One region of the Paenibacillus sp. NPDC058071 genome, then DNA from elsewhere that is predicted to be linked to it. Evidence: riboswitches for the same ligand, from Rfam matches in the RefSeq annotation. Region 1 holds a riboswitch; the other holds the start of a gene.

Region 1 (5,971 bases):
GCTGCGGGCGAGATCGGCAAACATGGACGTCTTAGTGGCCGTTGGAACGTCCGCCGCTTACTTTTACAGTCATTATCTTGTTTTTACCGCCGGTCGGGCAGGGGCGAACGCGCATGAGCTGCCGCTTTATTTCGAAACGTCCGCCGTCGTTATTACAGCTGTATTGTTAGGCAAGTACATCGAGGCCGCTGCTGCTGCGAGAGCGCAAAACGACGCTTCCGGTTACGGCAAGCTGCGAACAGACACCGTTATCGTCGAGCGGGCAGGCGAGACGATGGAAGTGAAAACAGCATTCGTTCGCGCCGGCGATTATGCGCAAGCCGGGCAAGGAGAGATGATTCCGGTCGACGGCGTTGTCGCAAGCGGCGAAGCGGAAATCGACGAGTCGCTGCTTACCGGAGAAAGCTTACCCGTCGCGAAACGGGCGGGCGATAAAGTATGGGCGGGGACGAGGATGGAGAGCGGCCGTCTCCGTATCCGGACGGAAGCGGCCGGCCATGAAACGATGCTGAGCCGCATCAGCGAGCTCGTCCGGCAGGCGCAGCGCTCGAAATCGGCGATCCAGCGACAGGTCGACGCTGTTTCGTCCTGGTTCGTTCCCGCTATGCTGCTGCTGTCCGCCGCGACATTCGTTGTATGGATCGCCTTTATAGACAGAGGCGGGTGGGAGCAGGCGTTCCGCTGCGCCGTCGCTGTCGTACTGGCCGCATGTCCGTGCGCTTTGGGACTGGCTACGCCGATCTCGCTTGTGATCGCATCCGGCCGCCTGGCCAAACGGGGTATCGTAGTGAAGGAGGCCGGCGCGCTGGAGCGGCTCGCGCAAATGGATACGCTGCTGCTCGACAAAACGGGGACGCTGACGGAAGGCAAGCCGCGGATGAGCCGCAGCTATGCAGCCGGATGCAGCCGGTCAACACTGCTTAAGCTGGCGGCTGCTGTAGAAACGGAATCGACGCATCCGCTTGGAAAAGCAATTGTGGCTGAGGCAGCTAAGAGCGGCTTGGTGCTTCCGAAGGCGGAGCGTTTCGCGTATACGACCGGCAAAGGGGTAGAGGCTTTCGTCGAACGTCGAACAATTGGCGTAGGCAACGCTTCCTTTGTCCGTGACCGGCAATGGACAATAAATGACGACGGAATTAAGGCATTTGTCAGCGAGCGGGAAAGCGTCGGCGAAACGGTGCTTTACGCGGCCGACGAAGGCATTGTCATCGGCGTCATTTCATTCTCGGACACGATCAAGCCGTACGCCCGTCAAGCCGTACGCCAGCTCGCCTTGCAAGGCGTCGATGTGTTGCTGACGACGGGCGATCATCGTTCCCCGGCGAACACGGCCGCCGATGCGGCAGGCATCGATAGAAGCCGCGTATTTGCAGGTATGCTGCCGGAAGACAAGCTGGAGCTTGTTCATCGTCTGCGCGCGGAAGGTAAGCGAATCGGCATGGCAGGGGACGGTTGGAACGACGCTCCCGCGCTGGCGGCGGCCGACGCGGGTCTTGCGATGGGCGACGGGACGGACGCAGCTTTGACTGCTGGACACATTACGCTGCTGCAGCCGCGGATGACGGCGATCCCCGAGGCGTTTGCCATTAGCCGGATGACAGTGCGCAACGTGAAGCAGAATTTGACGTTCGCGTTCCTCTATAACGCGCTGATCATCCCTTTCGCGGCAATCGGCATGCTGGAGCCATGGATGGCGGGTACGGCGATGGCGTTCAGCTCCGTCTCCGTCGTCGGCAACGCCTTCCGGCTTGGACCTAGACTTCGCCGGGCAGTGTTCGGAGTGGAAGCGCGATAGACAAAGGTTCAAAGATTTTGGTATAGTAACTACGATATAAACGTATAGGTTTGATCGATCAGGCGCCGTTCGGATGCTGCAATCGCAGGCAGCCGTTTGGCTTAATAGGGAAGTCCGGTGAAAATCCGGCACGGACCCGCCACTGTAAGAAGCGTCGCCCGCATTCCCACTGGCGATATCGACGGTTGAATGTCACTGGGCGCTGCCGCTCCCGGGAAGACGCCGTCGACGGCTTCGAGTCAGGAGACCTGCCTGCTTCGCATAACGCTTTATCCTACGAGGACTTGGGATGGTGTTGGGATGGCCAGTCCGTCCGCCGCGCGCACAATGGCGGCGGGACTTTCAGCATTTCCGGCACTTTTGATGCCGGAAATGCTTTTTTAATTAAGGAGAGGAGATGTGTTAATTTGATGCAAGGAATGAAAAACGCACACAAACGATGGAGGGGATTAGCGGCGCTGCTCTTGGTCGCTATGCTGATGGTCGTTGCGGCCTGCGGAAACGGTTCGGGATCGAACGGCGGCAATGGGTCGAATGGGCAAGGACAGCAGCCGCAGCAGCAGGAACAATCGCAGCAGTCGGCATATCCGCTTACGGTTAAGGATGACACCGGCACGGAGATTACGTTTGAACAGGCGCCGAGCAAGGTGGTTACATTAGCGCCTAGCGAAACGGAAGTGATGTATGCGATCGGAGCGGGCGAGCAGGTGGCGGGAGTCGACGCATTCAGCAATTATCCGCCGGAAGCGGCTTCGAAACCGCAAATCGGCGACATGACGACGAACATTGAGGCGGTTGTCGCATTGACGCCGGATTTGGTGCTTGCTTCCTCCTCGATGAATGCGGAGGCGGTGACGAAGCTTCGTGAGTTGAAGATCGCCGTTTACGCAACCGATCCGACGACCTATGACGCGACTGCGGACAAGATCACGACAATTGGCCGCATCGTAGGCAAGGAAAAGGAAGCGGAAACGGTGGCGCAGCATATGAAGGACGTCAAGCAGCAAGTGCAGGACGCGGTCAAGGATGCTGCGAAGAAGCCGGTATATCTTGAATTTTCGCCGGGCTGGACCGTCGGCTCAGGCACCTTCCTCAACGAACTGCTGACGATTGCCGGCGGAACGAACATTTCGGCAGCTCAGCCCGGCTGGTTTGAGGTAAGCGCAGAAGAAGTCGTTAAACAAAATCCTCAACTGATCATTTACCCGGACTTGAAAGAAGACCCGAATCCGATTGCCGCCGCATTTGCCCAAAGACCGGGCTGGGATGCAATCGATGCGATCAAGAACAAACAGCTGTTTGCAGTTGCCGAGGATCCGCTCGTACGCGTAGGTCCGAGATTGGCTGACGGCCTGCTGGAGCTGGCGAAGACAATCCACCCGGATCTGTTCTCTTAAAATGAAAAGCCGTTTACTCACTTATGGAGCAGCAAGTCTGCTCCTTCTTGCTGTTTCCGTTGTTGCCAGCCTGTCGATCGGCTCGGCAGGCATTTCCATTAAAGACGTATGGGGCATACTGCTGCATCAGCTTCCGTGGCTCGACCAAAGCGCAGGTTCGTGGAGCGAGAGCGAAGTGGCGATCGTTACGCAGGTCCGTTTATCCCGCGTGCTGCTGGCCATTTTGGTGGGCGCCTGCCTGTCGCTGGCGGGAGCGGGTTTTCAAGGAGTGCTTCGCAATCCGCTTGCCGATCCGTACACGCTAGGGGTCGCTTCCGGCAGCTCGGTCGGAGCCGCCTTTTTAATTCTGTTCGGGTTTCAAGCGCTGATCGGCTTTTGGACGATTCCGGTCGTCGCCTTTGCAACAGGGCTTCTGACGCTTGGGGCAGTGCTGGCGCTATCCCGAAGCAAAGCCGGGATGCAGTTGGAGACGCTCATTTTGTCCGGCGTCGTCGTGCAATCGTTTCTCGGCGCTTTTGTTTCTTTTATGGTTAGCTTATCGGAGGGCGTCGTCAATCAAATCTTGTTTTGGCTCATGGGTTCACTGGCTATGCGGTCTTGGGCTCATGTATACATGCTCCTGCCGTTTTTGGCGGTCGGTTTGCCGCTGCTTATGGTGCTGGCTCACCCGCTCAATTTATTTATGTTCGGTGAGCGGCATGCCGCGCATCTCGGCATTCGAGTGGAGCGGACGAAGCTGATTGTCCTAATTGGTTCAACGCTGCTAACGGCTGCGGCGGTTTCCGTTTCCGGTGTTATTGGGTTTGTTGGACTCGTTATCCCTCATTTGATCCGGCTGATCGTCGGACCGGATTATCGGCTTATTGTGCCGCTGTCAGCTGTCGGAGGAGGCATATTCCTGCTCTGGGCGGATACATTGGCTCGTATCGCGCTTAGTCCGCGGGAAATCCCGCTTGGCGTCGTCACCGCGCTGATCGGAGCGCCTTTCTTCGCTTATCTGCTTCATAGCCGCAAGCGCAGCAGGGAGGAATCATTATGATCGAGGTTATAAAAGCGGGCAAAACGATGCAAGGAAGAGCGGTGCTCGAATCGCTTTCTTTCGCCTTACAGCCGGAAAGATTTTATGGTATTATCGGACCAAACGGCGCGGGCAAGTCGACGCTGCTGCAGCTGCTGTCCGGCATTTCAAAGCCTTCGTCGGGACAGGTGCTTTTGGATGGCAAGGAAGTATCCGCATTGCCGCCGAAACGGCTTGCTAAGCGGCTTGCCGTTCTTCAGCAGGGCGGTTTGCCGGCTGTCGGCTTTACGGTTCGCCAAACCGTCGCTATGGGAAGATTTCCGTTCCAGAATTGGTTTGGTGACGAAAGCGGCGACGCCGAACCGCTGATCGACGAGGCGATTCGGGTCATGGGACTGGGCAAGCTGGAGAACCGAAGCTTGGCTGCGCTGAGCGGAGGGGAGCGGCAGCGAGTCGCGCTTGCCAAGGTGATGGCGCAGGAGCCCGAAATCGTTTTACTGGATGAACCGACAACCTATCTTGATATCGGCTATCAGATTCAATTGCTGGATACGGTAAGGCAGTGGAGGCGGGAGAAGGGGATAACCGTCATCGCCGTCCTGCACGATTTGAATTTGGCCGCGTTATATTGCGACGAACTGCTTGTGCTTCATGAAGGGAGACTTATCTCTCAAGGTGCGCCTGAGGAAGTGTTGGACGAGGAACTGATTCGGCATGTATACGGAGCGGGAGCTGAAATTGTCGCTCACCCTGCGAACGGCATGCCGCAAATTTTGCTGCGTCCTGGTGTCCGGTAGCCCTTATGGTTGAGATGAGCGAGTTCGTCTTGCTACGAAAGCGAATGAGCAGAAGGGATGATGGAGAGATGAACGAAGAACAGCTAGGGAAACAGATCGCCTATTCCATTGAACGAATTGCTCCTTATGATGAAGAAGCGGCCTTGGAGGCGCAGCGCCATTCTGACCGGTTGACGAAGCCGCCCGGCAGTCTTGGCAAACTGGAGGAGATGTCTTGCCGGTTAGCGGGAATCGGAGGCGGACTTTGGCCGTCGTTGGATAAAAAAGCGGTTGTCGTCATGGCGGCCGATCACGGCGTGTGCGAGGAAGGCGTCAGCGCGTTTCCGCAAGAAGTAACCGCTCAAATGATGAACAATTTTTTGCAGGGTGGAGCGGCCGTGAACGTACTAGCCAAGCAGGCGGGAGCGGACGTGTTCTGTGTCGATATGGGCGTGAAAAGCGATTTGGATGTGAATATAGATCATCCTCGGTTGCTGCGGCGAAAAGTGATGCATGGAACGGCAAATATGGTTAAGCAGCCTGCGATGAGCCGGGAGCAAATGCAGCAGGCGGTGCTTGCAGGCATTCAAATTGCCGAGGATTTGGCGGAGCAAGGCTATCAATTGTTTGCCACAGGCGAGATGGGAATCGGCAATACGACGGCCAGCGCAGCACTTGCCTCGATGCTGACCGGTCTTCCTCCGGAGCAAACGGCGGGCAGAGGAACGGGCATCGACGACAGCGGCTGGCTGCATAAAGTAGACGTTATACGACGAGCCGTTGAACTGCACGAGCCTGCTTGCGAGGATGTATTCGACGTGTTGGAAAGGGTCGGAGGGCTGGAAATAGCGGGAATGGCTGGATTTATGATCGGAGCTGCGATCCGTCGCGTGCCGGTCGTAATTGATGGATTTATTTCCTCAGTAGCTGCGCTTGTCGCCGTCCGCATGTCTGAACGCGTGAGGTCGTATGTGATTGCCTCTCA
Region 2 (5,971 bases), on a different contig from region 1:
TTTAGCATCAACCTCGCCCTGAGTGGCACTTTCGTCAGCAATCAGAGATTGAGCAGACTCAATCAGCTCGACATATTGATCGTATACGCCTTTTGCCACCCATTGTTGGCTTTGATAGACATCCTCTCCGTCTGTGCTGACGGAAACCGACTTCAGCTGTTCCTTGCCGTTATCAACGGCAAGCTGCAAAGCAGTCTTGTCCGCTTCCTTAACAATGACGATCCTCGGAAGAATGCTGTAGTACCCTTCTCGACTGTCCGCTGTAAAATTAGGGTTAGCTCCTACTAGCGGATCAATATTATGATGATCCCCAACAGGACTGCCGAAGCCACTCACCTTAATATGGCCGCCTTTAAGACTATAGCCGCCTTTTAAATCCGCCGGCACTTGGAATTCCACACTATTGGCCTGCGTCGTAATGTTGTATTGTCTCGAAAGACCCGTAATCCATGTCTCGTTCGGCCCAGGAAAGTTAAGCTGCGCCGCAAAATTATAAATACCCGATAATTTGTTGGCCGGGAACGATAACCCATCCAGAGTAACTTTGACTCGATCGCCAGGACCAGCCTCTTCTCCTTGACGAGTCAAGTTTTGGATCGTTACGGTCAGCGGCCTAGCCGTCATGACCTGATATTCGGCCAGCCCCGCTTTTTCGACCTTGACGATGTTGCGGCCTTCGGTCAGAAACACGCTGAATGAGCCGTTAGGATTCGCAGTCACATTATTGGAAGAGAATGTGCCGTCTCCATAGGATGCCGTTCCGGCCGCATGATTGATTTCAGGACGAAGGACGCTGACTGTGCTGCCTGCGGAAGGAGTAAACGTATACGTTGCTCCCTGCTCCGTGTTCAGGAAGTAGACGCTATCGATGTCCGCATCGAATGCGCCATTCTGAAGGTTCATAATTTTCTTGCCTTGTTGATCTTGGTTAGCCTTCTGATTGCGGACCTTGTTGCTCTCGATGCCGGTGGCAATACCGGTTTCACCTTGACCTACTGTGACAACAAACAAACCGACATTTTCCGGCCATATTGCACTATAAGGTTCATTTCCATTTGAACTGTTTACCTTAATAGCATCGTAAGACACTTTAACAACGGCCGTTCCGTTTGCTTTCGCACGGATCGTTGCATAGCCGCCGGGCTCACCTTCGGCAATATCAATAATGTTTTGGCCTGTTACAATTTCATAATGAAAATCCGGTTCGAAAAAGTAATTACCGGTTATTGAAGTGATCGTCTGCCAGCTGCGCATGCTTAAAAGCTTGAACTCGCTCCCCGGCGCCGCCAGCTTCAAATGATTTTGTTCATTCAGATTAAGATAGATATTGCCTTCCGTAGAGGTTCCACGGTTTAAAATGGAGTGAGGAGAAACCAAATTTAATTGTGCTTCCGTAATCTCCATTGCTGCATTCGCAGCGTTCGCTATGAACGTCCCTACATTGGTCAGCTTACCGTCTTGATTGACCCGGTAGTTATATTCCACATTATTTGATAATTTGTAGCGATACACTTTTTTGCCGCCCTGTATCGTCGTTTCAACAGGCTCGGTTTTTTCAAATGCAATAAAGTGCTTGAGTTTACGGCCAATGATAAGCTTTGCTTCTTCAGGTACTGTAAATGTAATCGCACGCGCTAATGGAATCGCTGTGGAAATATTTTGTGCCGTAGCAGCTAACGTAACCGTAACGCTGCTGCTTGCTGTATTATATCCCTCGAGATCACGTGCTCTAGTCGGCTCAAAAGAATAAAAATACGTGTTGCCTGTAAGAACAAGGACTGGATACTCGCCCGCAGCCGTCTTCGTTCCCCAAATGAGGGACGTATCGCTTGGGCTATTTTGACCTACTTTTACCGTGTAGTCTGTATCAACGTTCCATCCCGCATTACTTGCTTTAAAGTTCAATTGACGGAATTCAAAGGCTTGACTAGGCTGCGTCGTAATCGTTAACTTGCCGCCGCCAATCGAATTTCCGCTAGCGTCAAGTCCTTTGTAGCGATAGTCGCCGGCTGGCAGAGAGGCTTGATATACTTTATAGGTGCCTGATTGGCCTGTACCAATATCGACGAGCTGATTTTTGGCATTATAAAGCTCTAACGAAGCCGCTTTTGGCGCAACGGTAAACGTGATGCTATATTTCGTCTCTACTTCCTGCAGGCCTTGTTTTATCGCTTGGTTAAAGGCCGCTTGGGCTTGCTCGAGCGCCAATACTTTAGCGTCTATTCCATCCTGCGTTGCAGTCGAGTCAGCGATGAGCTGCTGAGCCGATACAATCAGTTGGACGAATGCATCAAGCTCCGCTTGAACAACCCAATATTCCGTTGTGCTGACATCCGATCCGTCTACGCTTACTTTTACAGAAGTCTTGGCTAACTCGGCCAATTGAATAGCGGCTGCCAATTCAGCCGTGTTCAGCTGAGCAGTTTCACCAAGCGCTTCAGTCAAATCACTCAGCGCAGCGTCAACCGCAGATTGACCGCTTTCCATATTCGTGAGCGTATGGTAAGCATTCTCGTACGCCGCTCGAACTTCTGCATCCGCAAGAATGGTTGCTTTATCTGCGCTGCTATTAATCTCCGCTACTTTCTCTGTTAATGCATCCTTATTGGCAGGAGAAATAAGCGTACCGCCATTCCCTATGTCCTCCCCATACCCATAAACCGTATACTGCCAACGGACGACATCGCCGTTATTAAGATCGACGTCCGACGCTCCGACACTCGGGAAGGAATGATTGACCGCGAAGTTCCATCCCGACTGGTAGTAGTAATCGAATTCGCCTAACCAATCTTCATCCGCTCGATCGTCTACATTTGCCGCTCCTCCGAGCGCTTGCAGGATGTAAGCAGGAAATTTGGCCTCTCCCGCACCGGGGTCATATACGCTAGATAAGTAAAAGCCGCTATCTACGGTGCCTGAATGGTCATAGTTATCTTCTCCTAGAAGCTCTGAAATAACAGCTGCCGCATTGTCCCCTTCATGAATAGGAACACGAACTGGCTCAACGACATAACCTTGCCCCAATGTAAATTTCTCAACCGCTACCGTCACATATCCTTTGACAGCATTGGCTCCCGATTGGCCCCCTGCCGCCATTGCGGCGGTTGGGCTGAACAACGAAACTAGCATTAATAGCGTTAAGCCTAATGCTATGCTTTTTTTCCATGCTTTTTGCAGTAACATGATCCGTCTCCTTCAAATAGATTTATGATGTAAAACAAAAAAAACACCTATCACTATTATGTGAAAGGTGTTTGACAAACGGGCATACGGACATACCCATGCCTGAATAAGGCACAGCTAAACATCTCTCCTTTCATCCTCGTGAAATCGTAGAATAAAGTAAATGGCACGTATCCTGGCTTTGCTTCATCGTATAGCTAACTCCTTCCCGTATTGAACATACAGTGGAAACACGTTAACCTACTCGGCGTTACAGTGGCGGGACCGCGTCAGAATTGCACTGATCTTCCATTTTAAGCTGTGTAAACACAGCACCATTTACCTATATATGAAGTTGTAGTTGGATGGCCACTATATATATAGATTCTACCGTTAACAGCATGAACTATAAGTCCTACTAATGGATCGCCCATTGAAGAATAACCCATTTCGATATGGAGTGCAATCGTTAGTTGGCCAGAAAAAGTGAATATTGCGTTTGTAAGGAGATACGAAGATTTTAGCTGGCGATTGAATAAGGTAGCATTAATTGACTGTCCAATAAATATATGGAATTATACAGGAGGGTGATTACATGGAGAAATTAATAGATAGCAAAAACTCAGAGCTTATACGTACTAAAGGAGGCTCCCGAAAAGGGGCAGGCCGCAAGCCAATAGGCGTTACTCGAAAAATATCGCTGACCTTGCCGCAATCATTATGGGAAGAAATCGATCGTTGCTGTCATAGGGGCGATCACTCCGTTTCCGAGGTACTGCGATCCATTATTGAAGACAACCTGCATAATGCCGATCTTTTGTAGATTCAGTAAGTGTAGAGGAGGCTCGAGCTAATGATTCAGGATTATATTGACGTATCAGGCGGACGAATTTTTTATACCGTTTCAGGAAGTGGCGATCCTCTTATTCTGATTCATGGAAATTTCAATGATCATCAAATCTGGAATGAGCAGGTTGACTCTCTTGCCGCACAGTATAAAGTCATTCGCTATGATTTACGAGGATACGGCCTTTCCAGTACGCCAACCGCTCCCTTCTCCAATGTCGATGATTTAAAAGCTTTGGTTGATTCCTTGAAGCTGCAAAACGTTACTTTAGTTGGTTCATCGCTGGGCGGCAGCGTTGCCGTGAACTTCACTCTCGCTTATCCCGGGCTGGTTAACGCTCTTATTCTAGTTTCCCCCTCGATCAATGGCCGTTCTTATCCTATGAAAATGATGTGGGAGGGAATTAGGAATTTTATTAATACCCGTCTGAAGGGTCGCGAAAAAGCGATTGAAGCATTCATTGCGAATCCGTTCTGGCAATACTTTTTTCCTTCCGCAGGAAAAGATGAGGCTCGTAATAAAGTGCTCCATAATGTTCGAAACAGCAGCAACTTCTGTCGCTTCTCTCCAAATCTCTCTACCGTTATTAAACCTTATGCCTTCAACCGACTCCAAGAGATTAACATCCCAATCCTTACTATTATCTCGGATCAAGATCATCCGTTTAACATAACAACAGCAGAGTCCTTGCATGCGAAAATGAACCGATCCTTCAAGACGATGATGCAAGGCTGCGGACATCTTCCTTTTATTGAGGAGCCGCAGCTATTTAATCAGCATATTCTTGATTTTCTCGGCTCAAAACCGAAATCAGTGCATGACTTGAAGTGAGAGGGAGCGCTACGGGTCAGAGGGTTCTTCCGATCGCCATTAAGCCTGATTCCTTAGGGGAGACCGTCGACGACATTCTCCTTATTAAATGAAGTACCGTAAAGCCATGATCGAAATCATACCTGTAATCACTGTTCCGAGCAAGCTTTTTGTTTTAATCGCGACGAGAACCGTGGGGATCGCTGCCAGTAGCTCGATATTGTTTAACAGGGAAAACTGCCCTTTCTGCACGAATAGCTCCTGTCCGACCAATGCCGCCATTACAGATATCGGCACATAGTCCAGCCAGCGAATGGCCCACTCCGGAAGTTCCATCCGGCTCAAAACGATAAGAGGCACTACCCGAGGCAGAAATGTCAGCAAGGCAGCTCCGACAATCATCAAAAAGACATCCCATCTTACTTCCATTTATCAATCACCATCCCAATCGTAGCAGCGACTACCGTAGCCACAATAACCCCCACATGCCCCGGGTAAATAACCGCTATGCCTACTGCAATAACTATCGCACATACCGCTACAATAACATCGATTTTCACCTTTTTACGACTGACAATCGCCAGAATTAACAGACCGATAAACATAGCAGCCAGCGCAAAATCCAGTCCGAACTTCTCAGGCTCTGAAATCCATTGTCCAAAATAGGCGCCTGCAATATTGGCGACAATCCAATTGAGGTACGCGGTCAGATTCAAGCCGTGCATCCATTTTTCATGGATTTGTTTTTTTCTTGCTGCTTCATTAATGGCAACGCCAAAGGTTTCATCCGTCAAAAGCGAGCCTATCAGCATATTTTTAAACGGGGTAAGGTGGCGAAAATAGGGTGACAGTGCCGCACTGAGCAAAATATGCCGTAAATTCACAAAAAATATCGTAACCATAATCGCCGTTGCCGAACTCCCTGCGACAATCATTCCGGCAAAAATAAACTGCCCAGAGCCTGCATACAGCAATACACTCAGAAGGATAATCTCCATAATGCTGAGACCCGCCGTCTTTTCCAAAACACCCGCTGCGAAACCAATGCTTAAATACCCCAGCAACGTTGGAATACAATCCTTCACGCCCTGCAAAAAGCTGCCTTCGTCTCTTGGAGTCGCAGATGATGTTGCCTGTAGCCCTTCTTGACTC

Evidence for each region. Region 1 has a riboswitch for cobalamin ahead of ACFVTB_RS16190 (ABC transporter substrate-binding protein). Riboswitches for the same ligand answer to the same signal wherever they lie in the genome.
Region 2: it holds a riboswitch for cobalamin, as region 1 does, so the genes downstream of both, ACFVTB_RS15410 (S-layer homology domain-containing protein) here and ACFVTB_RS16190 (ABC transporter substrate-binding protein) in region 1, are expected to answer to the same signal.

Annotation. Positions count from the first base shown of each region.
Region 1 covers NZ_JBHVSK010000009.1:84,574-90,544, reverse strand. Annotated here, with positions in the region: gene ACFVTB_RS16195 (heavy metal translocating P-type ATPase) at 1-1,795, shown strand, start outside; cobalamin riboswitch at 1,864-2,065, shown strand; gene ACFVTB_RS16190 (ABC transporter substrate-binding protein) at 2,206-3,192, shown strand; gene ACFVTB_RS16185 (FecCD family ABC transporter permease) at 3,194-4,231, shown strand; gene ACFVTB_RS16180 (ABC transporter ATP-binding protein) at 4,228-5,007, shown strand; gene cobT (nicotinate-nucleotide--dimethylbenzimidazole phosphoribosyltransferase) at 5,076-5,971, shown strand, end outside.
Region 2 covers NZ_JBHVSK010000008.1:182,453-188,423, forward strand. Annotated here, with positions in the region: gene ACFVTB_RS15410 (S-layer homology domain-containing protein) at 1-3,183, opposite strand, end outside; cobalamin riboswitch at 3,332-3,517, opposite strand; gene ACFVTB_RS15415 (hypothetical protein) at 3,758-3,985, shown strand; gene ACFVTB_RS15420 (alpha/beta fold hydrolase) at 4,016-4,840, shown strand; gene ACFVTB_RS15425 (AzlD domain-containing protein) at 4,925-5,248, opposite strand; gene ACFVTB_RS15430 (AzlC family ABC transporter permease) at 5,239-5,971, opposite strand, start outside.